Linked DNA regions of Constrictibacter sp. MBR-5. The protein of the gene in region 1 interacts with the protein of each later gene in a pairwise test. Links are inferred from orthologs where the notes say so. Each region holds a gene or a part of one and is shown in the gene's direction. Other genes may lie near its edges. The genes, in order: ABIE65_RS00035 and ftsA.

Evidence for each region.
Region 2: the proteins of ABIE65_RS00035 (region 1) and ftsA interact in binary tests that used the Escherichia coli proteins (3 or more experiments, as listed by UniProt). The link is inferred for Constrictibacter sp. MBR-5 from one-to-one orthologs.

Annotation. Positions count from the first base shown.
Region 1 is NZ_JBEPTK010000001.1:2,018-16,015, reverse strand. What follows is about bases 8,820-11,635. They hold ABIE65_RS00035 (rod shape-determining protein), read left to right. Parts: upstream 8,820-9,618; coding sequence 9,619-10,653; downstream 10,654-11,635. Other genes in these bases: mreD (rod shape-determining protein MreD), read left to right, coding at 11,550-11,635; mreC (rod shape-determining protein MreC), read left to right, coding at 10,751-11,548; ggt (gamma-glutamyltransferase), read left to right, coding at 8,820-9,327. Outside these bases: N-acetyltransferase DgcN, read right to left, coding at 1-163; ABIE65_RS00080 (DinB family protein), read right to left, coding at 428-1,024; ABIE65_RS00075 (glutathione S-transferase), read right to left, coding at 1,262-1,978; serA (phosphoglycerate dehydrogenase), read left to right, coding at 2,215-3,465; chrA (chromate efflux transporter), read right to left, coding at 3,481-4,725; nthB (nitrile hydratase subunit beta), read right to left, coding at 4,688-5,344; nthA (nitrile hydratase subunit alpha), read right to left, coding at 5,341-5,979; ABIE65_RS00050 (amidohydrolase family protein), read left to right, coding at 6,171-7,211; ABIE65_RS00045 (hypothetical protein), read left to right, coding at 7,272-7,571; more of ggt, read left to right, coding at 7,624-8,819; more of mreD, read left to right, coding at 11,636-12,065; mrdA (penicillin-binding protein 2), read left to right, coding at 12,067-13,971; rod shape-determining protein RodA, read left to right, coding at 13,968-13,998. UniProt on the Escherichia coli protein: Forms membrane-associated dynamic filaments that are essential for cell shape determination. Acts by regulating cell wall synthesis and cell elongation, and thus cell shape.
Region 2 is NZ_JBEPTK010000010.1:76,019-91,280, forward strand. What follows is about bases 466-3,446. They hold ftsA (cell division protein FtsA), read left to right. Parts: upstream 466-1,318; coding sequence 1,319-2,575; downstream 2,576-3,446. Other genes in these bases: ABIE65_RS18960 (cell division protein FtsQ/DivIB), read left to right, coding at 466-1,296; ftsZ (cell division protein FtsZ), read left to right, coding at 2,664-3,446. Outside these bases: ABIE65_RS18955 (D-alanine--D-alanine ligase), read left to right, coding at 1-451; more of ABIE65_RS18960, read left to right, coding at 439-465; more of ftsZ, read left to right, coding at 3,447-4,439; lpxC (UDP-3-O-acyl-N-acetylglucosamine deacetylase), read left to right, coding at 4,652-5,611; ABIE65_RS18980 (hypothetical protein), read right to left, coding at 5,729-6,157; ABIE65_RS18985 (hypothetical protein), read left to right, coding at 6,944-8,389; ABIE65_RS18990 (hypothetical protein), read left to right, coding at 8,370-9,191; ABIE65_RS18995 (methyl-accepting chemotaxis protein), read left to right, coding at 9,192-10,331; ABIE65_RS19000 (thermonuclease family protein), read left to right, coding at 10,331-11,788; ABIE65_RS19005 (AMP-binding protein), read right to left, coding at 11,822-13,435; rpmE (50S ribosomal protein L31), read right to left, coding at 13,841-14,065; ABIE65_RS19015 (LLM class flavin-dependent oxidoreductase), read left to right, coding at 14,227-15,262. UniProt on the Escherichia coli protein: Essential cell division protein that assists in the assembly of the Z ring. May serve as the principal membrane anchor for the Z ring.

The DNA of each region.
Region 1 (13,998 bases):
CCTCGGCGACGGTCGTGTCGGGTACGCCCGCGTCGGCGTTGCAGCCCGGCAGCCGCAGCTGTCCCACCACCCACTCGGGGCGCCAATCCGCTATGCCGCGCGCCGTCTTGGCGGCGAGTTGATCCGGCACGTCGCCGAGAAAGAGCAGGTAGGGCTTGTCCACGACCACCTCCGCGTCGCGCCCGAGGGCGCCTTCGTTCGCAAGCGCAAAACAATAACGGATGGTCACGCGCCGGGCGAGCCTTGCGACGGTGCAAACATTCCCTTTTGTGGTGTTTCATGGGGCGACTGGAGCGGGTGAAGGGAATCGAACCCTCACCGGTGGCTTGGGAAGCCACTGCTCTACCATTGAGCTACACCCGCGAACCGGCGCCATTTAACGGCAGCAGCGAGCGCCGTTCAAGAGGAGTCCGCCTCCGCTCTTCCCCTACTCGTCCCAAACCTTCTCCGGTAAGGGAAGCCCATCGAAGTCGGCGGGCCCGAGCGGTCGTTCAGGTGGAATTCCGTTCATCTCCAGGATCGCCATCAGTTGCCTGACGTGCTGGCCGGAATGCCATGCCGTCCGCTCCATCACGTCGCGTAACGGATGGATGCCAAAATACGTGGAGACGGGCTTGTCGTCCGGCCGGCTTGGTGCGGCGGACCACCAGTCCGCTACACGCCGCCGCACCACCGCACCGTAGTCGGCGATGGCGCCGAAGCTCTGCATGTCGTCCGGCGGTCGCGCGACCAGAGCCTCGGCGGTCAGGGTGCCGTCGTCCGCCATTTCGACGAAAGATTCCGGAATCCGGAAGATATGATGCGTGAGCACCCGGTAGGTGCGGTCGCGGTTCGGCACCTTGTGCGTGAGCAGGTCGTCCGGCATCTGGCGCACATAACGTTCCGCTGCAGCCAGGATCGTATTCATGCGGCCGGCGATTTCCGATACCGTCAGCTCTCGCCGGGCCTCCACCGCAATGCCGAGGAACGCGGCCACGTCCTTCAGGGATTGGCCGAAGACGAAACTATCGCCGCGTGTGACCACCGGGATGGTGCGGATGCCCAGGCGCCGCAGCTCCTCGATCCCGTCCGGTCGGTCGGTGATGTTGATCGATTCGAACCCGATCGCACGGATCGAGAGAAACTCCTTGAGTTTCAGGCAACTGGTTCAAGCCGGCTGCCAGAATACCTTGATCGGCTCGGACATCTTCTTCCCTATTCTTTTGTTGGTCGAAGTATGAGGCCCGTCGGGGCGTCGGCGCAAGCCGCTTCGCAACTCGCTTCAGGCGTCCAACTCAGGGTAGTGGCGGAAGATGCCCTGCTCATTGTACGGCTGCCGCCGTTCGCTGGCGAGATATGCCGCGATGCGCGGCCGGTGCGCTACCTGGGTATGCAAAGCCGCTACCGCAGGCGCTTCCGACAGTAGCCTAGCCATCGCTATCGGGAATGCGTAGTTGAGGCCGTCGACCGCCTGGAAGAGCGAAAGGTCCGCATATGTGATGGCATCGCCAACGAGATGTTCGGTCCCGTGCGGATTGCGGGCGAGCACGGTTTCGAACCAGGCGAGATATTTCGGGATCCTTGAGTCCCGAAAATCGGCCGAACGCCGCTTCGCCTCGGTCTTCTGATCCTCGTAGTAGAGGCTCGATGCGATGGGGTGATGGCAGTCGTGTGCCTCGGCGACCAGATCGGCGATGGTCAGCTGGATCTGATGCGTCCACAACTGGCCCTGCTCGTCGCGCGGGGCGAGATCGAGTTTGCGCCCGAGGTAAAGCAGGATCGCCGCCGTCTGACCCACCAGGACATCACCATCCTTCAGGAACGGCGGCGCATAGGGGGGACGGTTCGCGCCGTCGCCTTCGAGCAACCGGTTCATCGCCACCATACCGTCGTGCCGCCGCGCCACGTCGACATAGTCGGCTCCGGCCTCTTCCAGAGCGAGCCGGACGAATTCCCCGCGGCCTTGCAGGCCCGGCCAATAGTAGAGTTCGAACGCCATGGCGCGCCTCCTCAGGAGTGAGTTTACCTCGATCTCAACGCGCGCCCTTCCGGGCGGTTCGTGCCCTCGATGGATCGCGGAGGAGCGGTATCGACGCGCCCCCCTGGCCGTGCGGGGCGACGCGCGCCGCGCGGCGTGGTAGGTAGACCACGCTTGAGGCGTCGGTCGTCCGCCCGCGCGAAAGTGGCGCGGGGGCGGCCGGTATACCGCATCCTGAAGACTGAACTGGCCCGCCAATGCGAAAGCTGTCCCTCTCGAAAGACAAGATCCGTGTCCTCCTGCTCGAGGGGGTTCATCCCTCAGCGGTGCAACATATGGCCGACAGCGGCTACACCTCGATCGAGGAGGTGCCGAAGGCTTTGGCCGAGCGGGATCTGATCGAGCGGTTGCGCGGCGTCCATATCCTCGGCATCCGATCGCGGACGCAGGTCACGCAGGAGGTGATCGCCGCGGCAGACCGGCTGATCGCCGTCGGCTGCTTCTGCATCGGCACCAATCAGGTCGATTTGGTCGCGGCGCGGCGCGCCGGCGTGCCGGTGTTCAACGCGCCGTTCTCCAATACCCGCAGTGTCGCTGAGCTCGTCATGGGCGAGATCGTTATGCTGATGCGAGGCATAATGGAGAAGTCGCGCGCAGCCCACCGTGGCGAATGGCTGAAGTCGGCGGCCAACAGTTGGGAGGTGCGGGGCAAGACCCTTGGCATCATCGGCTACGGGAACATCGGCTCGCAGCTTGGCCTCATTGCCGAGAGCTTCGGCATGCGGGTTCTCTATTTCGATCACACCGATAAGCTGCCGCTCGGCAATGCCGTGCCCGTGAAGTCGCTGCCCGAACTCCTGGCAGAGAGCCACGCCGTGTCGCTTCACGTGCCGGAGACGGCGTCCACGGCCGGCATGATGGGGGCGGCGGAGATCCGGGCGATGCGGCAGGGGGCGTTCCTGATCAACGCGTCACGAGGCAACGTGGTCGATCTCGAGGCTCTCTCGGCAGCGCTGAAGAGTGGGCACCTGCTGGGGGCCGCGATCGACGTGTTTCCCGCCGAGCCTTCAAGCTCGATCGAGGAATTCGTGTCGCCCCTGCGCGGCCTTCCCAACGTCATCCTGACGCCGCATATCGGCGGTAGCACGGCCGAAGCGCAGGAGCGGATCGGCCTCGAGGTGGCGAAGAAACTCGGCGACTACAGCGACGTCGGCAGCACCATTGGGGCGGTGGAGTTCCCGCAGGTCCAGCTGCCGACCCGCCCGAGCGGCTATCGCTTCATGCACATCCACCGCAATGCGCCGGGGGTTCTGGCGCGCGTCATCGAGGTCTTCTCGCGGCACGGCGCCAACATCGGAGCGCAGTACCTCCAGACGGATCCGGACGTGGGATATCTGGTGGTAGATGCTGACGCCGAAGGCGATTGGGACGGTGCGGCGATCCTCTCCGACCTCCGCGCGATACCCGAGACGGTTCGGGCGCGGATCCTCTATGGTGCGTCGCACTGAGCCGGCAAGGTCTCCTCACAGCAGTATCGACCCGGCGACCGCCGTTGCGGCGACGACTGCCCAGACCGGGGCCCTCCACACCTGGAGGGCCAGGAATGCGGTGAGGGCGATGGCGAAGTCGAGAGGGCCGCGCACCGCGCTGATCCAGATCGGGTCGTAGAGAGCTGCGCCCAGCAGGCCGACCACCGCGGCGTTGACGCCAAGGAGCACGGCCTGGGCGTGCGGCTCGTTGTGGAGGTCGTTCCAGAAGGGGAGCGTGCCGACGACGAGCAGCAGGCCGGGCAGGAAGATCGCGACCACCGCGACCAAAGCCGTCAGAATCGGTGGTGCGAGCGCCGCACCGTTCGGCGCAACGACCATGCCGAGATAGCCGGCGAACGTGAAGAGCGGCCCGGGAACAGCCTGTGCCGCGCCATAGCCGGCGAGAAACGCGTCGGATGTGACCCAGCCTGGGTCCACCACCTCCGTCTGCAGCAGCGGCAGGACGACATGACCGCCGCCGAACACCAGCGCGCCTGTGCGGTAGAAGGCGTCCGCCACCGATAGCAGCGTGGGCTGGGTGCTGCCGAAGAACGGCAGGCCGACGAGAAAGGCCGTGAAAAGAGCAAGCGCGGTCCACGCACTTCGCCGGCCTATCGGAAACCCGACAGCCGGCCCTGGTGCCGGCGCCTTGTCGCGCAGCAGGAGTGCGCCAGCGGCCGCGCCGAGCATGATGACCGCGATCTGCGTCAGGTTCGTCTGCCACAGGATGACCGCGACAGCGGCGATGCCGGCGATCGTCGCACGCTCCCGATCCGGGCAAAGGTTGCGTGCCATGCCCCACACGGCCTGGGCGACGACCGCCACTGCAATCAGCTTCAGGCCGTGCAGCCACCCTGCCCCTTGAGACGATTCGGCGAGGCCCCAGGCGAACGCGATCAGCAGCAGTGCGGAGGGGCCGGTAAACGCGAGCCAAGCGAGAACCCCGCCGGGCAAGCCGCCGCGCAGGATGCCGACGGCGAAACTGACTTGGCTGCTGGCTGGGCCTGGCAGGAACTGGCAGAGCGCCACCAGGTCGGCATAGCCGCGCTCGTCGAGCCATCGGCGTTTCACGACGAAGGCTTCGCGATAGTAGGCGAGGTGGGCGATCGGCCCGCCGAAGGACGTCAGGCCCAGTCGCAGGAACACCAGGAACAGTGCCGGTAGCGACGTGCGCTCCGGCGGTTCGACGGTGTCCTCAGGCTCAGACGGGGGAGAGATGGTTGTCCCAGAGGTCGACATGAACGCAATCCCCTTCTGGCGCGTCGGGCCCCCAAAGTTCGCGCGCCGTGAAGCGGACGCTGTAGCAGTGCTGCGGAGCTTCGCCCCGGTCGTGGGCGTTGGTATCCGGGAACACGAACACGCCATGGTCGATGGCGATCGTGCCGTTCCGGCCGCGGACGTAGCGCGGGATGCGCGTGTGGCCGGTCGGGTGGATGTTTCGTGCAACGACCCGCTGACCGGCAGTGAAACGCGCAGGGGCGTCGGCGCGCTTCGCCGAACCGCCGCGTCGGATGACCTCGGCCATCCGCTCGGGGGGCACCGCCGCGATTCCGGCAGGGGCGGGGCGCAAGGCTTTCAGCTGTTCCATCTCGTCGGCGCCGACGAGACCCTTCTCGACGAGCAGGGTCTCCAGCCCGTGCAGCCAGTGTTCGTAGTAGGTCGTGCCGAGATAATCCGCCGGATTCATCCCCTCGCGGGCGAAGCGGCTGGTGTCGATGTTCCATTTGCCCAGCGCGCCGGCGGCGAGCGTGATGCCGAAGGCGTGACGCTCCCATTCAGCATGAAAGACAGGTTCGTCCGCCTCCGGTGCGATTGGACCGAAGCCGTGCATGCCGCCGAGGTCGTGGGCGCCATTCATGTCGGGGCTCCCGGCCGGCTCGCCAGTCCCACGCCGATCATCGAATCGCGGGTCACCAGGCCGGCGAGCGTCTCCTCGTCCATGCCTTCGCTCCCCTCGGGGCGCATCGGCAGCACGAGGTACCGGAGCTCGGCCGTGGAATCCCACACCTTCACCGTCGTCGTATGAGGCAGTTCGACACCGAATTCGCGCAGCACGCCACGGGGATCGATAACGGCTCGGGCGCGGTACGGGGCAGCCTTGTACCAGACGGGCGGCAGGCCGAGCACCGGCCATGGATAGCAGGAGCAAAGAGTGCAGACGACGAGGTTGTGCACCTCGGCTGTGTTCTCCAGCACGACCATGTCCTCGCCCTGGCGTCCGACGAAGCCGAGCGACGCGATGGCCGCGGTCGCGTCCTTCAGGAGCCATGCTTTGTAACTCGGATCGGTCCAGGCTCTAGCAACGACGCGCGCACCGTTGCGGGGGCCGATCTTCGTCTCGTAGAGGTCGACGAGATAGTCGAGCGATGCCGGGTCGACCAATCCCTTCTCGACCAGCAGGGATTCGAGAGCCTTTACGCGCAGCGCGACATCGGACAGTTCCGACCCTTCTCCGTGATCGTCGTGCTGGTGGTCATGATGATCGTGCGGCATGGGTGTCGCCTCCACTGCGGCTGCCGGCCGATGCACATCCGTCCTGCGGAGAATGCCTGCCGCCGACCGAACGGTGCAAGCGTGCGATTGTGACGGACCGACCCGCGTAGCCGCCTGCACGCCCCGGGGGCGGATGGCGGGCTCTGTGCGCAGGGGGTATCGTTTCTGCAGAGCAATAGAGGGGAGGGACGATGAGCGCCGAAGCGATGGTGATGCCGAGCCTGATTTCCGGCCTGGACGACGCTTGGCTCGCACGGAGCCACGAAGAGATCATCGAGCCGGATCTGCCGATCTGTGACCCCCACCATCATCTCTGGCAGCGCGACGGACACCCGTACCTGCTCACCGATTTCCTCCTCGACGCCGGCAGCGGGCACAATGTCGTCAGCACAGTCTACCTGGAGTGCGGCTCGTTCTATCGGACCCAGGGACCGCCCGAACAGCGCTCGGTCGGCGAGGCGGAATTCGTCGCCGGTATCGGCGCCATGAGCGACAGCGGCTGCTACGGTGCGAGCCGCGTCGCCGCTGCCTTCGTGGGCTATGCCGACCTGAGGCTCGGGGCGCGTGTCGCACCAGTGCTGGAGGCGCTGGCCGCTGCCGCAGGGGGGCGGTTCCGCGGCGTCCGGCAAGCCGCCGCCTGGGATCCCGGATTCGTTATCGCCAGCAGCCATGGCCGCCCCGACCCCGGCCTCTACCGCGACGCGATCTTCCGCCAGGGCATCGCCGTTCTCGGCCGGATGGGGCTGACTTTCGATGCCTGGGTGTATCACCCGCAGATCAGCGATGTCGTCGATCTGGCACGGACCTTCCCGGAACTGCCCGTCGTCCTCAATCACGTAGGCGGGCCGATCGGCATCGGCCACTATGCGGGGCGTCGCGACGAGGTGTTCGCGGACTGGTCGGCAGCGATGCGCGACCTGTCCGCATGTCCCAACGTGCACGTGAAGCTGGGCGGGCTTGGGTCGAAGCGGGCAGGGTTCGGGTGGCACGAGCGGCCGGAGCCGCCCACCTCGCAGGAACTGGCCAACGCTTGGCGGCCCTACGTGGACACCTGCATCGAGGCGTTCGGCGCCGGGCGCTGCATGTTCGAGAGCAATTTCCCAGTAGATAAAGCGTCCTGCACGTATGCGGCGCTGTGGAACGCGTTCAAGCGCCTCGCCTCTGGCGCGTCGCCCGCCGAGAAGGCCGACCTGTTTCGCGATACTGCACAGCGGTTCTATCGCCTCGCCTGATGCAACCGGAGGGCGGCAGCGACGTTCGTCCCCCGTCACAGAACGATCGACGAGGATCCCATGAACCGGAATCGGACATCCTGCGCCTGCGGTTTCGGCAACCCGCGCGCGCTCGCCCTATTGGGGATCGCCGCCGGTGCCGGGTGGCTGCTGTATGAGGCGTTCCGGCGCTATCTGCCGCAGCGGCCGGGCGGCCACGGGCCAGTGCCGCGCCCGGACGGGGAGGGGATCGATCCGCGCGATGCGCCGGAACGTCCGGTTACCGGATCGATGACACCGCACGAGATGGAAGAGAATGCCTGGGGCACCGCTGCGCCGCACGTCGGTTCTTCGGAGACGCCGCCCCGCTACGCCGAATGACCCGAAGCGATCCGGGCTTTCCGCGCGACGATCTTCGGGCCACCATCTGGCGATGCGCGGCCTCATTCTTCTGATCCTGTTCCCGCTCGTCCTGCTCCTCCCTTCGGGGGCGGCATCAGTGCGTGCGGACGATGTGGTCGCACGGCGGCAGATGGTGGTGGTGAGCCATCCCCTCGCCGCGCAGGTGGCGATGGATGTTCTTCGCGACGGCGGGGGCGCCGTCGATGCAGCGATCGCCGCGCAGCTGGTGATGACTTTGGTCGAGCCGCAGTCGTCCGGCATCGGCGGCGGTGCGTTTCTCGTCCTGCGACGCGCTGAGGACGGCCGGATCCTTACCTATGACGGCCGTGAGACGGCACCCACCTCGGCGACGCCAGGGATGTTCCTGAACACCGACGGCCGGCCAATGGCCTTCGACGAAGCGGCGGCCGGCGGAATCGCGGTTGGCGTGCCAGGGGCGGTCCGGATGCTGGGCATGGCGCACGCCGCTCACGGCAAGCTGCCCTGGCGACGGCTCCTGGAGCCGGCGATCGCTCTGGCGGAAGCTGGTTTTCCGGTATCGGAGCGGCTCGCCGCGTCGATCGCCGCGGCGCCCCAACTGCGATCGGCGGCGGTGGCGGGGACCTATTTCTTCGACCCGCCGGGGATCCCGCACGGCCAGGGCACTGTGCTGCGCAATCCGGCGCTCGCCGCGACCTTGCGCGTTCTGGCCGACGAAGGGCCCGGCGCCTTCTACGCCGGGAAGATCGCGCGCGAGATTGTCGCGGCCGTCCGCCGCGCGCCGATCCATCCAGGCGGAATGACCGAGGACGATTTGGCTGGATACGAGGCCAAGGCACGGCCGCCAGTGTGCGGCAGTTACCGCGGCTACCGTGTCTGCGGCGCGCCGCCCCCAACGTCCGGGCCGGTCACCGTGCTGCAGACGCTCAAGATGCTCGAGCGCTTCGACATGCGTGCCCTCGGGCCTTGGTCGCCGCAATCCGCGCACCTGTTCGCCGAGGCGTCGGCGATCGCCTTTGCCGATCGCAACATGTGGCTGGCCGACCCCGACCGCGTCGATGTGCCGACAGCGGGCCTGCTCGATGGCGGATATCTCGCCGGGCGCGCGGCGCTCATCGATCCAGGAAGGGCTCTCGACGAAGTCGAAGCCGGCGTTCCGGTGCACCGCCGGACCGACCTGTCGCCCGACGCGATGGAGCGGCCGCCGGGGACAGCGCATATGAGCATCGTCGCCGACGACGGCGACATCCTGTCGATGACGACCAGCGTCGAGCGATCGTTCGGAACGGGGCTGATGGCCGGAGGCTTCATCCTGAACAACCAACTGACCGATTTCGCCTTCCGGCCGGCGGCCGACGGGTCGCCCGTGGCCAATGCCGTGGCGCCTGGGAAGCGGCCGCGGAGTTCGATGTCGCCGGTGATCGTCACCGACCCTGACGGTCGACCCGTCCTGGTCACGGGCTCGCCCGGCGGCGCTCACATCATCAACTACGTGTCCAAAAGCATCGTCGCGCAACTGGACTGGGACATGGGACCGGCAGCCGCGGCTGTGCTGCCGAATCTGTCGGACCGGAATGGCGTGGCGGCGGTCGAGACGACGATGCCTGCCTCGGTCGTAGATGCCCTGGTGACGCGTGGTCACGAGGTACGTCGCGTCACGCTGACGAGTGGCCTCAACATGATCCGCATCCTTCCCGACGGTTCGCTGGTCGGTGCGGCGGATCCGCGCCGTGAGGGCGTCGCAATGGGAGACTGAGGAAGACGAAAAGAGTTGCGGGCGGCAGGCCGACGGCCTTAATAATCGCGGCCCCGCCGGGTGAGCGACCCTCCGGGTTCCCTCCGGATCGGCAGTGGGCGCCAGGGCGCCGGTGCCGGCGGCGCCATGGCCGATCCAATCTACTTTCTGCGTCAGCAGGATCCGGGATGGTTTGGCGGCCCGATCCGCATGGTCTGCCGCGCACAGCCTGCGCAGGCCCGCTTCCGGTCGTTCGTGTTTGGGTAGGTCCCGCGTGTCGCCCCGGTGGCAGGCCGCGCATCGCGAGGTGAGATGTTCTCGAGTTTTCTCGGCCTGGTTTCGGCAGATCTGGCGATCGACCTGGGCACGGCGAACACCCTGATCTATGTCGGCGGCCGCGGCATCGTGCTGAACGAACCGTCCGTCGTGGCGATCGCCACAGTGAAGGGGCGCAAGCAGGTGCTGGCCGTCGGCGAGGAGGCGAAGCAGATGCTGGGCCGCACGCCGGGTAACATCGAGGCGATCCGTCCGCTCCGCGAAGGTGTCATCGCGGACTTCGAGGTCGCCGAGGAGATGATCAAGCACTTCATCCGCAAGGTGCACAACCGGCGCAGCTTCGTCAGTCCGCAGGTGATCGTCTGCGTGCCGTCCGGTTCCACCGCGGTCGAGCGCCGTGCCATTCAGGAATCCGCCGAGAGTGCTGGCGCGCGCCGTGTCTATCTGATCGAGGAGCCTATGGCGGCCGCCATAGGCGCCGGCCTGCCCGTCACCGAACCGACTGGGTCCATGGTCGTCGACATCGGCGGGGGCACCACCGAGGTCGCCGTGCTGTCGCTGGGCGGCATCGTCTATTCCCGCTCGGTCCGTGTCGGCGGCGATAAGATGGACGAGGCGATCATCGCCTATATCCGCCGCCACCATAACCTGCTGATCGGCGAGAGCACGGCGGAGCGGATCAAGAAGGACATCGGCTCGGCCTGTCCGCCGCCGCGCGGCGAGGAGCAGTGGATGCCGATCAAGGGCCGCGACCTGATGACCGGCGTCCCGCGCGAGATCGCCGTGACCCAGACCCAGGTCGCGGAGGCATTGTCCGATCCCGTCAACGCGATCATCGAGGCGGTGACGGTTGCGCTGGAGCATACCGCACCCGAACTGGCGGCCGATATCGTCGACAAGGGTATCGTCATCACCGGGGGCGGCGGGCTGCTGACCAATCTGGACGTGGTCCTGCGCCATACTACCGGCCTGCCGATCACCATCGCCGAGGACCCGCTGTCCTGCGTTGTCCTGGGCACGGGGCGATGCCTGGAAGAAATGAAGCTGCTGAAGCACGTCCTGATCGGCTGACCCGCCAGCGGTGCGAGGACGAGAGGTGGCACGCATACCCGGACCGCCACTGAAAGAATCACTGCCCCTGAAGGCCATACTCCGGCGGTTCGTGTTCATGGCCTTCGTCGGGGCGGCGGTCGCCCTGATGCTTGTCGGCAAGATCGAGACCGTCGTGGTCGAGGAACTGCGCATGCGTGCGACGGACGCCATAACGCCGATCCTCGATTTTCTTTCGCGCCCCGTGGCCGGCTTCGCCGGCGCAGTCGAGAGCCTCGACGAACTGGCGTCGCTGCGGTCCGAGAATGCCCGTCTGCGCGAGGAGAACGAGCGCCTGATCCACTGGCAGCTCCTGGCGCGCCGCCTCGAGGGCGAGAACCAGTCGCTCCGCGACCTGCTGCGCCTGAAGCCGGGGCCGCCGGCACGCCACATCGCGGCGCGTGTCGTCGCCGACACGGGCGGGGCGTTTGCGCGTTCCGTATTGGTCAACGCCGGGACGCTGGACGGCGTCCGGCAGAAGCAGAGCGTCCTGTCATCCGAGGGGCTCGTCGGCCGCGTGGTGCAGGTGGGGCGCCGGTCGGCGCGCGTCCTACTGATCACCGACCTCAATTCGCGGGTGCCCGTCGTCGTGGGCGATCGGCGGCTGCACGCGATCCTCTCCGGCACGAACGGCGACCGGCCCGTGCTGCGGTATTTTGTCGGTGACGACACGGTCGCCGACGGCGACTTCGTCATGACCTCGGGGCAGGGGGGCATGTTCCCGCCCGGCCTGCCGATCGGTACGGTGGCGCGGGCCAGCGCCGAATCCGACGACGCCGCCGAAGTGGTGCCGTTGATCGACTGGCACCGTCTGGAGTTCGTGCGCATCGTCGACTTCAGTGGTGGATTGGTCAGCGAGTCCGGGGCTCTCCGCTGAGATGCGGTGGACGATCTGGCAGAAGCTCGATCGCTGGGCCCGTCTCTCCACGCCCTTCGTACTCGGCCTGATGCTGGCGATCGTGGCGGTACTGCCCTGGCCGCTGCCGGGAGCGCCGCCGGTGACGCCGGCGCTGCCATTGGCCGCGGTGTATTATTGGACCCTGCAGCGCGACGACGTGCTGCCGCCGCCGGCCGTGTTCTTCCTCGGGTTGACCCAGGACCTGCTCGGCGGCGCGCCGGTGGGGCTCAACGCGCTCGTCCTGCTGCTCGCCAGCGCCCTCGTCCAGCTGCGCCGCGGTCCGCTCGCCCGGCAGCCCTTCGTGGTCACCTGGTGGGGCTACGCCGTCCTGGCGGCGCTGGCCGAGGTCGCCCTGTGGGCGTTCGGATCCCTGTATTTCCTCGTTCCGCTCGCGCCCCAGCCCTTCCTGGTCCAGTATCTGCTCGGCGTCTGCCTCTATCCGCCTCTCAGCCTGCTGTTCGCGGGTGTCCAGCGCGTCGTGGTGGGAAGGGCCTGACATGCGTCGCGACAACAAGCGATACCGGACCTTCACCCGCCGCGCGCTGCTGCTCGGCGCCGGGCAACTCGGCATGTTCGGCGTCCTCGCGAGCCGGATGTACTACCTCCAGGTCGTCGAGGGCCGGCGCTACGCCGCCATGGCCGACGACAACCGGATCAGCCCGCGGCTCGTCGCGCCGACCCGAGGGCTGATCTTCGACCGCGCTGGCGTGCCGCTGGCCGTGAATCAGAAAACGTGGCGCGTCTCGGTCACGCCGGAACAGAGCGGAGGCCTGGAAGAGACCCTCGACCGTCTCGCGCAGCTCGTGCCGATTGCCGATCATGATCGCCAGCGCGTGCTCAAGACGGCGCGTCGCCAGCGCGCGTTCCAGCCCGTCACCGTGCTCGACAGCCTCTCCTGGGAGGACATCGCGAAGATTTCGGTCAATGCGCCGGAACTGCCTGGGGTCGAGGTGGAGATGGTGCCGCGCCGGCTCTACCCCTATGGCGAGCTCGCGGGGCACGTCGTCGGCTATGTCGGGCCTGCCTCCGTCGCCGATCTGACGGGCGATCCACTTCTCACAATACCGGAATTCCGTATCGGTAAGAGCGGCATTGAGCGGGCTCGCGACGTTGCGCTCCGTGGCACGGCCGATATTCGAGAGGTGGAGGTCAATGCCGTCGGCCGGGTCGTTCGCGAGTTGCGCCGAATCGACGGCGAGCCGGGCAGGGATCTGACCGTCAGCCTTGATGTCGAACTCCAACGGTTCGCACTCAATCGATTGGGCACCGAAACGGGTGCGGCGGTGGTGCTCGACGTCAAGACCGGCGACGTCCTAGCCATGGCGTCCAATCCTGCCTACGATCCTAACGCATTCAGCCGCGGCATCACGCCCGAGGAATGGAAGACGCTCTCCACCGACGAGCGGGGTCCGCTGACGAACAAGGCTGTTTCGGGACAGTATGCGCCCGGCTCGACCTTCAAGATGATCGTCGCCGCGGCTGCACTCGAAGCCGGGGTGGTCACGCCCGGTCAGACGTTCTTCTGCGGCGGGTCGATCGAACTCGGCGACGGTCGCTTTCATTGCTGGCGCCGTGGCGGCCATGGCTCGATGAACGTACACGACGCGATCGCCCAGTCCTGCGATGTCTACTTCTATGAGGTTGCCCGACGCGTCGGCATCGATCGGATCGCCGAAATGGCCGCTCGCCTGGGGGTCGGCGTTCGTCTCGGCGTTGAACTGCCGAACGAACGCGCCGGCCTTGTGCCCACGCGCGCCTGGAAGAAGGCGGAACTCGGCAAGTCGTGGACCATCGGCGAGACCCTGATCGCAGGCATCGGTCAAGGCTACGTTCTGGCGACGCCCCTGCAGCTCGCGGTGATGACGGCGCGGCTGGTGAACGGCGGGTTGGCCGTCTCGCCGCGCATCGCCGCCGCACTCTCCGGCGGCGATGGCGCCATGCGGCCGTTGCCGGTCGCTTCGGCCGGCCCGGTGGGCATCTCACAGGAAACGCTTCAGGTGATGGGGCGGGCAATGGCGGCGGTCACGACGACCCAGCGCGGGACAGCGTATGCCGCCCGCATCGAGGACCGCGAAATGGCCATGGGCGGCAAGACCGGCACGTCGCAGGTCCGGCGGATCACCATGACGGAGCGTCGTACGGGCGTGCGCCGCAACGAGATGCTCGATCGCAAGGAGCGCGACCATGCACTCTTCGTCGGATATGCACCTCTGCACGCGCCGCGGTACGCAGTCGCGGTCGTCATCGAACACGGCGGCGGCGGATCGGCGGTGGCCGCCCCCATCGCCCGCGATATCCTGATCGAGACGCAGCGCCGCGATCCGGCGCGCACCCTGCCCGGTTCCCCGCAGGCGTCGGCATCGCCAGACGTCATGCAGGCGATGGAGGTGATGCGCCGATGATGACGACTCTGTTCCAGGCGCCGCCCT
Region 2 (15,262 bases), on another replicon or contig:
ACCGCTGAAGACGGTGGATTGGGCCTTCGGGAGGAACGTGCTCGTCGAGAAGTACATCCCAGGCCGTGAACTGACCGTGGCCGTCATGGACGGCCGGCCGGTCGCCGTGACCGAACTTCGGCCGCTCCAGGGTTTCTACGACTACGAAGCCAAGTACACCGATGGAAAGACGGAGCATCTGGTTCCTGCGCCGGTGCCCGAAGCGATCGCCGCACAGGCGATGGAGTGGGCCCGGTTGGCGCACGACACACTCGGCTGCCGCGGCGTCACGCGCTGCGACTTCCGCTACGACGACGCGGGCGACCCGCCCGGAACGCTGTACATGCTGGAAATCAATACACAGCCCGGCCTGACTCCCCTCTCCCTGGTCCCGGAGCAGGCTGCGCACATCGGCATGGACTTCGAGCAGCTCTGCGTCTGGATGGTGGAGGCGGCACGATGCGACTCCTGAGCGTCGGCAGCAACGACCGGCAAGGCCGGCGACGCCCGACACGAAAGCGCCCAGCCCCGCCCTGGCTGCGTCCGACAATCCAGGTCGCCGCCGCCACCGCCGTCCTGGCCGTGCTGACGGGCGGCGTCATGCAGTTGCAGGCATCCGGCTGGCTGGGCGAGCGCGTCACCGCGCTGCGGCTGGGAGCCGTCGCAGCTTCGGCAGAGTTGGGCCTCAAGGTCGCGGATGTGGCCGTCAGCGGTCGTGAGCGGACCACGCGCGACGAGTTGCTCGCCGCTCTCGACGTCCGACGCGGCGATCCGATCATCGGGTTCGACCCGCAGGCCGCGCGCGAGCGCCTGGAGGGACTGCCCTGGGTGCGGAGCGCTCGGGTCGAGCGCTCTCTGCCGGATGTCGTCCGGGTCGACATCGTCGAGCGCCAGCCGCTCGCCCTCTGGCAGGTCGACCGCCGCCTCCAGATCATCGATCACCAGGGCCAGGTCATCCGCGTGGCCGACAAGCGGCCGTTCCGCAACCTGCCGGTCATCGTCGGGCCGGACGCCGCGACCCACGCGCCCGGCCTGCTGCAGCTGCTCGGCGGCGAGCCGGACCTCGCAAAGCGTATGACCGCGGCCATCCGGGTGGCCGAGCGGCGCTGGAACATAAGGCTCGACGACCGCGTCGAGATCCGGCTGCCGGCGCAGGACATCGGCGTCGCCTGGAGCCGCTTGGCGGCGATGGAGCGCACGAACGCGGTTCTCGGACGCGACATCGTCGCCGTCGATCTGCGCCTGCCTGACCGGACCATCGTCCAGCTGGCACCGGGCGCAAAACTGCGGACCGCGGGTCCGGGGAAGTCCACATGACAGCAGCAGGCGGGGCACTGCGGTGAGCAAGGGGAACGCCAAGGCACGGAGCGGGCTGATCGCCGCGCTCGACATCGGCACCACGAAGTGCTGCTGCTTCGTCGCGCGCCCGCAGGCCGACCGGAGCCCGCGCGTCGTCGGCATCGGGCACCAGGAGTCGCGGGGCCTGCGCAACGGCGTCATCGTCGACATGGAGGCGGCCGAGGCCACCATCATCAACACGATCCACGCCGCCGAGCAGATGGCCGGCGAGACCGTGCGCCAAGTCGTCGTCAACATCTCCGGCGGCAAGCCGGCCTCGCACAGCATCGCCAGCGAGGTGGCGCTCAGCAGCCACGAGGTCGAGGACGTCGACGTCCGTCGCGCGCTGGCCCAGGGCCGCGCGCAGTTCGCGCCGAACGGCCGCGAGATGGTTCACTTCATCCCGCTCGGCTACACGATCGACGGCAATCGCGGGATCCGCGACCCGCGCGGCATGTTCGGCGAGAAGCTCGGCGTCGACATGCACGTCATCACCGCCGAGGCCGGCCCGATCCGCAATATCGCGACCTGCGTCGGCCGCGCGCACCTGGACGTCGAGGCCTTCGTCGTCTCGCCCTATGCCGCCGGGCTCGCGGCCCTGGTCGAGGACGAGATGGACCTGGGCGTCACGCTGATCGACATGGGCGGCGGCACCACCGGCGTCTCGGTCTTCTACGACGGCAGCGTCGTCTACACGGACACGATCCCGGTCGGCGGCGCCCACGTCACCAACGACATCGCGCGCGGCCTGTCGACGCCGGTGAACCACGCCGAGCGCCTGAAGACGCTCTACGGCAGCTGCATGGCCTCGGCCACCGACGAGCGCGAGATCATCGACGTCCCGCCGATCGGCGAGGACCCGCTGACCAACCCGCACCACGTCCCGAAGTCCCTGCTGATCGGCATCATCCAGCCGCGCATCGAGGAAATCTTCGAGCTGGTGCGGTCGCGCCTCGACGCCAGCGGCTTCGACCGCGTCGCCGGGCGCCGGGTCGTGCTGACGGGCGGCGCTTCGCAGCTGCAGGGCGCCCGCGAGATGGCCGCACTGGCACTCGACAAGCAGGTCCGCATTGGCCGCCCGACTGGCGTGATGGGCCTGGCCGAGGCGACCAGCGGGCCCGCCTTCGCCACCTGCGCCGGCCTGCTGATCTACGCCGGCCGCGAGCAGGGCGGCCACGCCTACCAGAGCCTCGAAACGTTCGACCAATCGGCCGGCTTCCTATCGCGAGTCGGCACCTGGCTGAGGGAGCACATGTGAGCGCAGAGCACGAACGGTGCCGCGACCGAGCGGCACCCCGACCGACCCCCACCACCCCCCTATCCAACGTTTGCAGCGGGAGGCGTCAATGACCATAAACCTGTCCATGCCGGATCGACCCCGGGAACTGAAGCCCCGGATCACCGTGGTCGGCGTCGGCGGCGCCGGCGGCAACGCGGTCAACAACATGATCCGCTCCAACCTGAGCGGCGTCGAGTTCCTGGTCGCCAACACCGACGCCCAGTCGCTCGAGATGTCGCGTGCCGAGCGCCGCATCCAGCTCGGCCTCGGCCTGACGCACGGCCTGGGCGCCGGCTCGCGCCCCGATATCGGCCGCGCCGCCGCCGAGGAGGCGATCGACGAGATCCTGGAGCACCTCACCGGCAGCCACATGGTGTTCATCACCGCCGGCATGGGCGGCGGCACCGGCACGGGTGCGGCCCCGGTCATCGCCCGCGCCGCGCGCGAGCAGGGCGTGCTGACCGTCGGCGTGGTGACGCGGCCGTTCCACTTCGAAGGCTCGCACCGGATGAAGCTGGCCGACTCCGGCCTCGAGGAACTGGCCAAGTTCGTCGACACGCTGATCATCATCCCCAACCAGAACCTGTTCCGCATCGCCAACGAGAAGACGACGTTCGCGCAGGCCTTCCAGCTGGCCGACGACGTCCTCTACTCCGGCGTCCGCGGCGTCACCGACCTGATGGTGATGCCCGGCCTCATCAACCTGGACTTCGCCGACATCCGCACCGTCATGAGCGAGATGGGCAAGGCCATGATGGGCACCGGCGAGGCGTCGGGCGACAAGCGCGCCGTCGACGCGGCCGAGGCGGCGATCTCCAACCCGCTGCTCGACGACATGTCGATGAAGGGCGCGCGCGGCGTCCTCATCAACATCACCGGCGGCCTCGACATGACGCTGTTCGAGGTCGACGAGGCGGCCAACCGCATCCGCGACGAGGTCGACCCCGACGCCAACATCATCTTCGGCGCCACCTTCGACGAGAACCTCGAAGGCGTCATGCGCGTCTCGGTCGTCGCCACCGGCATTGACGCCCAGCTCGACCTGCTGCCGCGCCAGACCGAGGCGGCCGCCACGACCAACGCCCAGGCGCGGGTCATGCCCTTCCCGATCCGGCCGCCGCAGCCGAACCTGCGCCAGGGCCCAGCCCCGGTGATCGCGCGCAACCCGGGCAGCGCCCAGGCGACGGCGCACGCCGTCCAGCACGAGCCGGTGGCCACCGCCCAGCAGACGGAGCACCAGCCGGGCACCGCCCAGGCCCAGCCCGAGCAGCCGGCGCCGCTGCCGCGCATGCCGAGCTTCGGCCAGCGCACCACGGGTGGTATGACGGGCGGCGCCACCTGGGGCGGCACCGCCCCGGCGCCGCAGCACCAGGCCGAGGACGACGCGACGGCGAGCGACCGGCCGTTCATCGCCCCGCGCCCGATCCAGCCGACCGAGCCGCGCCAGCCGGTGCAGTCGAACCGGGTGGCACCGCGCGCCGCCGAGCCCGAGGAACCGCGCCGCAGCCGGCTCGGCTTCCCCGGCCTGATCGAGCGGATGACCGGCCACGCCCGCGCCCGCCAGGAGCCGGCGCCCGAGCGCCAGCCCGAGCGCCAGCTCCAGCAGCGCGAGCCGCAGCACCACGAACCGGCCTACCAGCAGCCCGCGGCCCACTACCAGCCGCAGCCGGAGCGCCGGCCCGAGCGTGAAACGGCCCAGCGCGAGGTGGCCCAGCGGGAAACGGCCCAGCCCGACGCCCAGAAGCAGCTCGGCGGGCTCGACCCGGCCGACCGCCTCGCCGTGTCGCGCCAGGAAGAGGACCTGCTCGACATCCCCGCCTTCCTGCGCCGCCAGGCCAACTAGGAGGCGACCGGGTTGCGCGGACGGCCTCCCCGTCAACCCGGCACGCCCGCTTACATCCGACTGGGTGTAACAGGCGGTAACAGTAAGTGATTTGAGTGCTCCGGCGCCGGGCGATAAACCCGATGTCGGAGCACTTCGCTTTTCGGGCCCGGCCCGATCGGCACCCTCACACGGCCCCCCTACTCGGCCACGCAATCGGAACGGAGAACCGCATGCCCGCATCGGGACAGATCGGCCTGCACACCGGACCGACCGCCGCCACGGCGCCGCGCACGGCGCTGAAGGCGCGCCAGGGCACGCTGGCCCGCGCCATCGGCTGCGAGGGCGCCGGCCTGCACAGCGGTCGGCCGGTCGAGATGCGCATCCTGCCCGCCGACGACGACAGCGGCATCCGCTTCCGCCGCACCGACGTGGCCCGCGGCGCCGGCGAGATCCTCGCGCGCTGGGACTCCGTCGTCGACACCAAGCTCTGCACCGTCCTGGGCAACCGGCACGGCACCCGCATCGCCACCGTCGAGCACCTGATGGCGGCCCTGGTCGGCGCCGGCGTCGACAACGCCGTGATCGAGATCGACGGCCCCGAGATCCCCGCCATGGACGGCAGCGCCGCCCCGTTCCTCGACCTCTTCGCCGCCGCCGGCACCGTCGAGCAGGACACCGTGCGCCGCGCCATCCGCATCCTGAAGCCGGTCTGCGTCACCGAGCCGGGCAAGCGCGTCGCCCTGTCGCCCGCACCCGACTATCGCCTGGACGTCACGATCGACTTCCCCAACCGCGCCATCGCCCGCCAGACGGTCGCGTGCAGCCTGCGCCGCGACGCCTTCCGCCGCGACATCGCACCCGCCCGCACCTTCGGATTCTTCGAGGAGGTCGCCGAACTCCAGGCGGCCGGCTATGCGCGCGGCGGCTCGCTGGAGAACGCGGTCGTCATCTGCGGCCAGACCATCATGAACCCCGAGGGCCTGCGCTTCCCCGACGAGTTCGTGCGCCACAAGATGCTCGACGCCATCGGCGACCTGTTCCTGGCCGGCGCGCCGATCCTCGGCCGCTTCGAAGGCGTCTGCCTGGGCCACACCCTGAACAACCGCCTGCTCAAGGCCCTGTTCGCCGACCCCACCGCCTGGACCTGGGAGCCCGCCCCCGCCACCACGCCGACCCCCGGCCTCCACTGACGGCACCGCCGTCTGGGTGGACTAAGGGACGGGGCGCTGCGGGGCTCGCCGTGCCCCAGGCTCTCCGTAACCGAGGGCGCCGCGGGCCGTGAAGGCCCGGCCGGCGCCCCTGCGGCGTCAGCCCATCTTCGACTTCTTCGCCTTCGCCTTCTTCGCCGCCGCGGGCGCCGGTGCCGCGACCGCCGTCTTGTTCGCGTCGACCCGGCGCAGGATCCGCGTCTCCAGGCTGTTCGGGCTCAGGATCGTCCCCGTCGGCTCGACCTCGAACAGGCCGCGGAACTCCTTGAACACCCGCGGCACCACCTCGAAGTCCTTCGCCTCGGCCAGCGCCACGACGAACGGCCCCGCCTCGCCCGACCGCGCCTGCGCCTCGTCCGCGTTCTCGAACCACACCTCGAGGAAGTTCGAGCCGTTCGAATCCCGCCGCCAGCCCTTCGTCCAGGTCACCGGCACCATGTCCGCTTCCCCGCCGGCCACGCTGCGATGCGCCTTCCAATACGCCTTGCCCGTGAACCAGAGATCGTATCCGCCGACCACATGTGCCATCCGACCCTCCTTTGACCGAGTCCCTATATGGTGCGTCCACCCCCCCTTCGCATCCGCGGCGGGGCGGCACCGCCGCCGGGGTCGACTAGGGATGGAGCGCGGGGGGCGCCGTGCGGGCTCGGCGGGCGTCGGGACGGTGCCGGTCGATACCGATACCTTCCCTTTCCTTCCCAAACCTTCCCTTTCGTGGGCAGGCATCCGCGGCAGCCTCGTTCCCCGCTGCCCCGGCCCCCGGATCAGGTCCGGGGCAAGCTCCGGCGAAGCGGAGAGCCGGCGCCCGGCGCCGAACCGCCCCGACCGGAACCGAGCGCCGGCGGCCGGTGCCGGCGAGCGGCAGGTTGCCGAACCTTCCCTTTCATTCCTTTTCCGGGGTGGCCGCCCGCCGCGGCGGCGGTGCGGCCTTGGCGTTCATCCCGATTCGTTCCCTTTTCGGGGGCAGGCCGCGCGCCGGGCCGGCGGACGGCGATACCGGAACATTCCTTTTTGTGGGTAGGCGGGTGGGTTGGGCGGCTGGCTCCCGCTCGGGCCATGGCGGCGGTGCGCAACGGAGGCGGAGCGCAAAGGGCACCGTCGGCCGTTTCCGTCCGTGCTGGGCATATTCACAGGTCCGACAGCGCACCCCGCAGGGGCCTTGACAAGATAGAGCTTTTTTTCTTATTCCACAACTCTTAGAGCTACCTTTCCGGGCGGGATCACGCTGGATGCAACCGGGGTTTCCGGCTTCATCTCCCTCCACTAGTGTGATCGCGCAAGCCACGGAGCCAGTAGTCGAACAGGACCGACAACGTGCCAACAACACCCCTCTCACGCCTTCTGGAGACGGTCAAACGGCCTTCGCATGATCGTCGCCCATCGATCGAGGTCTTCCCTGACCTCGATGTGAACCGCGTGGCCGCGGACCTACAGTTAGAGCGTTTTGGAAAGGAACGCGGTGGGCGGGGCGAGCCGCTAACGTCGTCCGCAACCCTTGATGAGGTCGAAGCTCGGATCGTGGAGCGCGTGGAGCAGGAGAAGAAGCGCGCTCATGGAATTCTTGAAGACGAGTTGCAGACCTATGCCGACCGCCTTTCCGCCCTCGACTTTGAAGGCCGCTTTTCGGCCATCGAACAAGCTGCGCAGGCATGCGTAGGCACGTTTAAGGCAGAGGTGGCCAAAGGCCGCGACGATCTACATGGAGCCCGGCGCGACTTAAAGGATCTTGAAGAAGAACGAAATACGTTCAAGGCCGATAATGGGTTGCGGCGCTCCGCGCGAGTTCAAGAAGGCGCTATTTATTTCGTTAAAATCTCGATAATATTTACCCTTTTGGTCGTCGAGACCCTCGCGAATAGCGTCTTTCTTGCAAAAGGCAACGAACAAGGCTTGGTCGGGGGATTCGTTGAGGCACTCTCATTTTCCGCAATAAACATCGGTAGCGCCATCGTCTTGGCCGTTTTCGGCGCACGCAACCTAAATCACAGGAATTATTTCAGAAAGCTTTTCGGCCTACTGTCGATACCAATATACGCGGGCATCGCGCTTGCATTAAACCTCGCTCTCGCACACTATCGAGACATAACCGCGACATTTATTGACGGCGGCGCTCAACTTGTCCTGGAAAAACTCTCGAACGACCCCTTGGGCCTTGGCGACATCCGGTCTGCCATCTTACTCTTTCTAGGCGTTCTGTTTTCTCTAATTGCATTTATTGACGCTCTCTTTCTTTTCGATCCTTACCCCGGCTACGGCCACCTGGAGCAGAGACTGCGAAAAGCGCGGGCCGATTATAGTCGGAAGAAGGAGTACGCCATCGACACGCTGATTGATGTTCGCGACTCCTATGATGACGCGCTGAAGGAGATTTACTCTGATCTGGCAGACCGGCGAGCCGAGCACGATTCGATCCTTGCTGCGAGAGCGCGCCTCGTACATTTATTCGACCAGCATCAGAACCATCTTGAGCGAACCGGCGGGGTACTCCTCACTACCTACCGGGAAGCGAACGTCAGCGCGCGAACGACCAAGCCACCAAAGCGCTACACAATGCCCTTTCAGTTAGAACGGATATCTATCCCGGCCAACCCACCCACTGGATGGGAGTCGGAAACATTGCAGGCACGGATTCATGAAATTCAACAAGTATTAAGCGACAATATCAAGGGCGTACATCGGGAGTTTGACACCGCGATCGATCATTATCGCCAGTTGGATGATCTTATACCGGAGACGCATAATGGCGCGCCGCAGGCGTAGCAGACCACCAGCACGCAATCTATCCGCCATAGCGGTAGCGACCAGTCTTTTTGCGGTCAGCCTCTTGGTTCTCGGGGCAATCATTTATTTGTATGCGTCCACGCCGTCGGCCCCCACTCTCGACCGCGAAACACTGTGCCCCAGTGATGGCCCACGGTCGGTCACGGTCGTCCTGCTGGATACCTCTGACAGCCTTTCCGTCCTTGCACGGACCGAACTAAAGGTTGCACTTGAGGACCTCGCATACAAGACGCCGATTCACGGACTGCTCGAACTCCGCGTGATCCCGTCACCTAACCCAGGGGGGACAATCGCGTTTTCGAAGTGTAACCCTGGCGATGGATCGAATCTTAGCGAGATAACCGCAGCGCCGCAGCTCGTTCGACGTCGCTGGCAAGCCGGCTTCAGAGAGCCCCTTGAACAGGCGCTCAGAGCGGGGTTCGACGGCGCTGACGCGAAAAGTTCCCCGATTATGGAGTCAATACAACAGATAACCGCGGAACGTTTTGCCAGCGACGTGGACCAGCTGAAGGAACGGCGCCTGATTATCGCGTCCGATATGATCCAGAATTCCGATGGCTACAGCCAGTATAAAGGCGACCTTTCATATGAGAGATTCCAGAAGTCTAGCGCCTACCAGCGACTTCAGGCCAACCTATACGGTGCCGCAGTCTCTATCATTTATGTGCCGCGAAGTGGCGTGAATATTAACTCTGTGTCGCATCTTTCTTTCTGGGAACGCTGGATTAATGCCAGCAACGGAACATTAGTGGCCGCCAAGCGAGTTCAGGGAGCGTCATAAATGCGCCGCCAACGTAGCACTGATGACATTGACCGGCCCTACATTAATGCGCTCGTCTTTTTTGCATTCGTTACCGCTGGGGCCGCCTTCATACTTGTCTCCAAGTTCAGCGGGCTTGCCCCCTATATTGTTACCGGTGTGCCCGTATGCTTCATGCTTGCCTACGCCGGATTTACTGTTTTGCTGCGGCGCTTTTCGCTGCGGGACGACCAGGCGGGCGACAACCTTTACTACATGGGTTTTCTTTTCACTCTCTGCAGCCTTGGCGTCTCGCTCTATCAATTCGACACTTCTTCCGGCGCAGAAAACATTGTTCGTAACTTCGGCATCGCCATTGCCTCGACAATCGCCGGGATAGCGCTGCGGGTACTTTTCAATCAGATGCGGAGGGATCCGCTCGACGTCGAACGCTCTGCCCGATTGGAACTCGCAGAAGCTTCACGGAAAGTGCGGCGCGAATTGGATAATACCGCCTTAGAGCTCTCCGGCTTTCGAAGGTCGCTCCAGCAATCCCTGACCGAAGCTTATGACGAAGTGGGCAAAGAAGTTGCGTCCCTCACGAAGCGGGTGAGTTCAGAGTTTGACAGCACACTCGCCGCAACGCGCGAGCCGTTGGATAAAGCAACACATGCCGCGGGCGACACGATCGGTACCATGACATCGATGATCAGAGCTCGCCTTGAGGAAGCCGGTGATAAGCTATCGCAGGAGTCGGAGCGCCTTTCCGCCTCCTCGCATGCGGTCAACGATGCCATCTTAGCCGTGGCACAACAGATCCTCGCGATAAAAACCCCAGGCGATATTATCGAGCAACAGCTTAAGCCCGTGTCCGAAATCCTCGAACGGCTCAGCCGCACGATAGACGATAACGCGCGGCTGTCACGCGAGGCGCTTGAAAGTAGCCGCCATGCCAGCGCGGAGCTCGTAGCTGTTTCAGCAGGTCTTACGGAGTCAACCAGCGCGCTTAGGGAGTCGCTGGATTCGATGGAGAAGGTGGCCACTCAGATCAGTACCTCCCTCGAAATCCAGCGAGCGAGACCTACCGCCCCATTGTACGCCGTCAGGGATGAGGCAGAGACAGCCTCGAATGACGCCTCTGCCGACGGTCCACCGCCCGCACGCCCTAAGCGGTGGTGGTAATGCGCCACGGCACTTCAATTAACCAGAACCGCGCAGGGTATGGCCGTGGCATCATCCTAGGTTTGACAATGGCGGAGGCGCTACTACTCGTTATTTTTTGTCTCCTCATCACCAGCGCGATCTTGTTTAAGGCTGAAGCGGATGCTAAGCGCGAGCTACAAGCGAAAGTCGCCTCACAACATACGGAAATCGTAGAGCTTTCTCATTTAATTAACCTCGCCGTGAAGCCCGACGACCCTCGCTCCGGTCGCGAGATTGCCGAGGAGTGGCGTGATCTAGTGCGCGCGCAGAAAATTTTGCAGCAGGCAGCCGAGAAGGGCCTTACATCGAGGATGATAGAAGCCAATGCAGCCCAGCTTGCGTCGGCGAACCAGTTGATACGTTCCGACAAGGACTTAGTGGAAGTAGCCGCTGATGCTGACTATGGCCGAGCGTTGCGGGATGAACTTCAGCCCCTTGGGCTGTCGGGCGCGAGTCCGGCTCAGGTTGGTAAACTTGTGGCCGCTGGCGCTGCGCGTAGTGCCCCCAGGACAGGGGATAACGACCTACCGCCAATAATCAGTCTTAGCGAAGCGGACGGCTATAGCTTCCAGACCGGCCGCGCTGCCGTTTCACCCGAATTCGAGCAACAGCTATCTGGCAGGATTGCGGACCACATCATCCGATTGGTCGATCAATACAATGTCGATATAATCGAAGTAATCGGCCACACCGATGATCAACCGATCATCGGGCGCAACTCGAATCTCGATACAAACATCTTGTCTGTCTTGCAAAATAAGGCGCCAGCCGAGCGATTGGCGCCTGGCGACAACGCTGGACTCGGTCTAGCGCGAGCGGTTTCGGTTGTCGATGTGTTAAATAAGCACGCGTCTTTGAAGGATCTCACCATACTCCCCCTCTCCGCCGGGCAGCTTCTCTTTCCTACCGATCAGATAAGCGTCAATGCACCGACGGGTGATCAGAAATCTAGACGGAGGATCGAAATACGCCTTCGCCGGTCCGCGAATTTTGACCGTAGTACTGAAGCGGCTTCACGAACCTCCGTTGCAGGTGATGCCCGTGTGATTGATGGCGACACGATTGAGATTGGCGCGGAGGTCGTCCGGTTGCATGGAATCGATGCGCCTGAGGCCGCACAGAACTGCGGCACTCGAAGCACTGCGTGGTCGTGTGGAGAGCAGGCGACCTTGGCGCTGACAAAGCTGATCGATCGCGCTCCCCTGGACTGCGTTATCCTGGACACAGACAGATATGGCCGATCTATCGGTAGGTGCGCGACCAAGGCGACCGATGACATCGGCGGTTGGCTCGTCGAGAATGGTTGGGCACTCGCCTATGTCAAATATTCCAGTGACTACGTAGAGGAAGAACGGGTCGCCAAAGCGGCCAGTCGTGGGATCTGGCAGAGCGATTTTGACGCGCCATGGGATTGGCGCCGATCCCGGCGAAATTGAGGCTCTTCGGCTCCCTCTGGCGATAGCCCGTTATCACCCCACCCGATCCCACGTCCCCGGCCCCACCCCGCGTGCGCGCAGCTTCGCCTTCTGCACCTTGGCCGTCGGGGTCTTCGGCAGGTCCGGCACGATCTCGATGAAGCGGGGCTGGGCGTAGCGGGGGAGTTCGCGGTCGGCGTGGGCGGCGATGGCGGCGGGGTCCAGGGTGGCGCCGGGCTGAGCCACGACGGCCAGCATCACCTCGTCCTCGCCGCCGTCGATGCCGGAGGGCACGGCATAGGCGGCGGCCTCGGCGACGCCGGGCAGGCGCTCGATGGCGGATTCCACCTCGAACGACGAGATGTTCTCGCCGCGGCGGCGGATGCAGTCCTTGATGCGGTCGACGAACACGACATAGCCGTCCTCGGCCATCGTCACCGCGTCTCCGGTGTGGAACCAGAGGTTGCGCCACGCCGCCACCGTGGCCTCCGGCATGCGGTGATAGCCCGCCATGAAGCCGAAGGCGGTGCGCGGCCGCACCAGCAGCTCGCCCACCGCGCCCGCCGACAGGGCCTCGGCCGACAAGGCCACGTCGGTCTCCGGATCGGCGACGATCACGTCGAACCAGCGCTCCAGCGGCCGGCCGCAGGTGCCGGGGCGGGCGAGGCCGACCTCGCCGTAGAGGGGGATGTTGACCTCGGTCATGCCGTAGACGCTGACCACCTCCGGCACGCCGAAGCGGTCGCGCAGGGTGGCCTCGTGCGCCGGCGGGTTGGGGGCGGCGGTGACGGCGCGCAAGGCATGGTCGCGGTCGCCGGCGGTGGGGGCCCGCGCGCAGACGAAGGCGCCGACGGCCCCCAGCATGTTGGTCAGGGTGCAGCCGTGGGCGCGGATGTCCTCGACCCAGGCCGACGCGCTGAACCGCGGGCGCACGACGGCCGAGGCGCCGGCGATCAGCGTGGCGCCCAGCTGCATCAGCAGGCCGTTGGCGTGGAACAGCGGCAGGACGACATAGTAACGGTCGGCCGGCGTCATGCGCAGCCGCTCCACCGTCGACAGGCCGAACAGGAAACAGTGCGCCTGGGGCATCAGCACGCCCTTGGACGGGCCGGTGGTGCCGGAGGTGTACATGATGCAGGCGGTGTCGCGCGCCCGCGGCATGGGGCCGTCATAGGGGGCGGCGGCGCGCCAGCCGTCGAGGGGGACGGTCTCGAACGGCGGCGGCGCCTCGGGACCGTCGGGCAGGGATTCGGTGGTCAGCAGGGTCTTCAGGCCGGGGATGCGCGGCGCGATCTCGGCGAAGCGGGCGGCGGCGGACGCGTCGGCTATGGCGAGCGCCGCACCGCTGTTCGCGACCTGATGCTCGAGGAAGGCGCCCTTCAGTTCGGTGTTGAGCAGGACGGCGACGGCACCCAGGCGGCAGAGGCCGAACCAGACGCGCACGAAGTCGAGGCCGTTCGGCAGCATGACGGCGACCGGGTCGCCGGGGCGGATGCCCAGGGCGGCGAGGAAGCCGGCCATGCGGGCGGCGGCGGCGGCGGTTTGGGCGTAGGTGAGGTCGGAGCCGTCTACCGTGCGCACGAAGAGGGCGTCGCCGCGACGCTCCGCCTGCCAGGCGAGGATCTCGGGCAGGCTCCACCGCGCCTCGTCGTGCAGACCCGGATACATGCGCTTCCCCCCGTCGGTGCTTCGTGCTTGGAGGGGATTATGCGGGATCGCGGGGGCGGCGGGAACGGCGGGTTGTGCGGGTGGAGGCACTCATCCGCACCTCCCCGGACGCGGCGCCGCAGGCGTCGCGCGCCGGGGCCCAGGGGGGCGGTGCGCGGGCTCTGGGTCCCGGCGCTCCGGGGCTGCGCCCCTCCGGCCGGGAAGGTGGGACTACGAAGCGTCAGCTCTCGTCGGGCGCGGGTTCGCCGGCGGCGTCCGCCTGGGTGCGGGCGCGCGACTGGTCCTTGCGGCGGCGGAGGTTTTCGCGCAGCGCTGCCGCCTGTCTCTCTTCACGCGTCATGCCGCGACCCTTCGCGGCGGCGCCGGGGCGCGCTGCGGAGGGATCCTGCGGCATCGACGCGCGGCCTACTTTATGCCGAGGCCTGAGAAGCGCTTGTTGAAGCGCGCGACCTGGCCGCCCGTGTCGAGCATGCGGCCGGTGCCGCCGGTCCAGGCCGGGTGCACGAGCGGGTCGATGTCGAGACGCAGCGAGGCGCCCGGCTTGCCGTAGGTCGACCGCGTCTTGTACTCGGTCCCGTCGGTCATGATGACCGTGATCTCGTGATAATCCGGGTGAATGTCGGCTTTCATCGCGCCCTCCGTGAAGCGCGGCTATATAGCGGCCAAATCCCCCGGAAGCAACCGCAACCGCACCCCGATCTGCACCGAGCAACCGGAGGGTGGGGGACTCGACCGGAAATCGCGGGCACGGCATCTTCGCACCACGCACAATAAGAGTGAGATCCGCCCCGATGTCCCAGCCCACCGCGAGCCCCAACCCCCGCATGCGCTTCGGCGCGTTCCTGGCGCCGCACCACCCGATCGGCGAGCACCCGATGCTCCAGTTCCGCCGCGACCTGGACCTCGCCGAGCATTGCGACCGGCTGGGCCTCGACGAGTTCTGGTGCGGCGAGCATCACTCCAGCGGCTGGGAGACCATCGCCTCGCCGGAGATGTTCCTGGCGGCGGCGGGCGAGCGGACCAAGCGCATCATGCTGGGCACCGGCGTCGTCTCCCTGCCCTATCACCACCCGTTCAACGTGGCGCAGCGCATGGTGCAGCTCGACCACATGACGGGCGGGCGCGCGATCTTCGGCTCCGGCCCCGGCGCCCTCTCCTCCGACGCCTTCGCGCTCGGCATCGACCCCATGGTGCAGCGCGACCGCCAGGACGAGGCGATCGGCGTCATCCGCCGCCTGATGCGCGGCGAGCGCGTCACCGCGGAGAGCGACTGGTTCACCATGCGCGACGCGGCGCTGCAGCTCCTTCCGCTGCAGGAGGACATGCCGTTCGCCGTCGCCTCGCAGATCAGCCCGTCGGGCATGACGCTGGCCGGCAAGCACGGCATCGGCATCATCTCGGTCGGCTCGACCTCGACCGAGGGCCTGACCGCGCTCCCCATGCAGTGGAGCTTCGCCGAGGAGGCGGCGGCCAAGCACGGCCAGGTGGTGGACCGCAAGAACTGGCGCGTCGTGCTGATGTGGCACATCGCCGAGACGCGCGAGAAGGCGGCCGAACAGGCCGGCCGCGGCCTGATGCGCTGGCACAACGAATATATCGTCGGCACGCTGCAGCGGCCGGGCGCCAAGCCGTTCAAGTCGCCCGAGGAGGCGGTGGAGAAGACCGGCTTCTCGCGCAACGCAGCGTCGACCATCGGCACGCCGGACGACCTGATCGCGCGCATCCGCGACATCCGCGAGAAGAGCGGCGGCTTCGGCACGGTGATCGGCTTCGCCCACGACTGGGCCAACCCCGAGGACACGTTCCGCAGCTGGGACATGGTGGCGC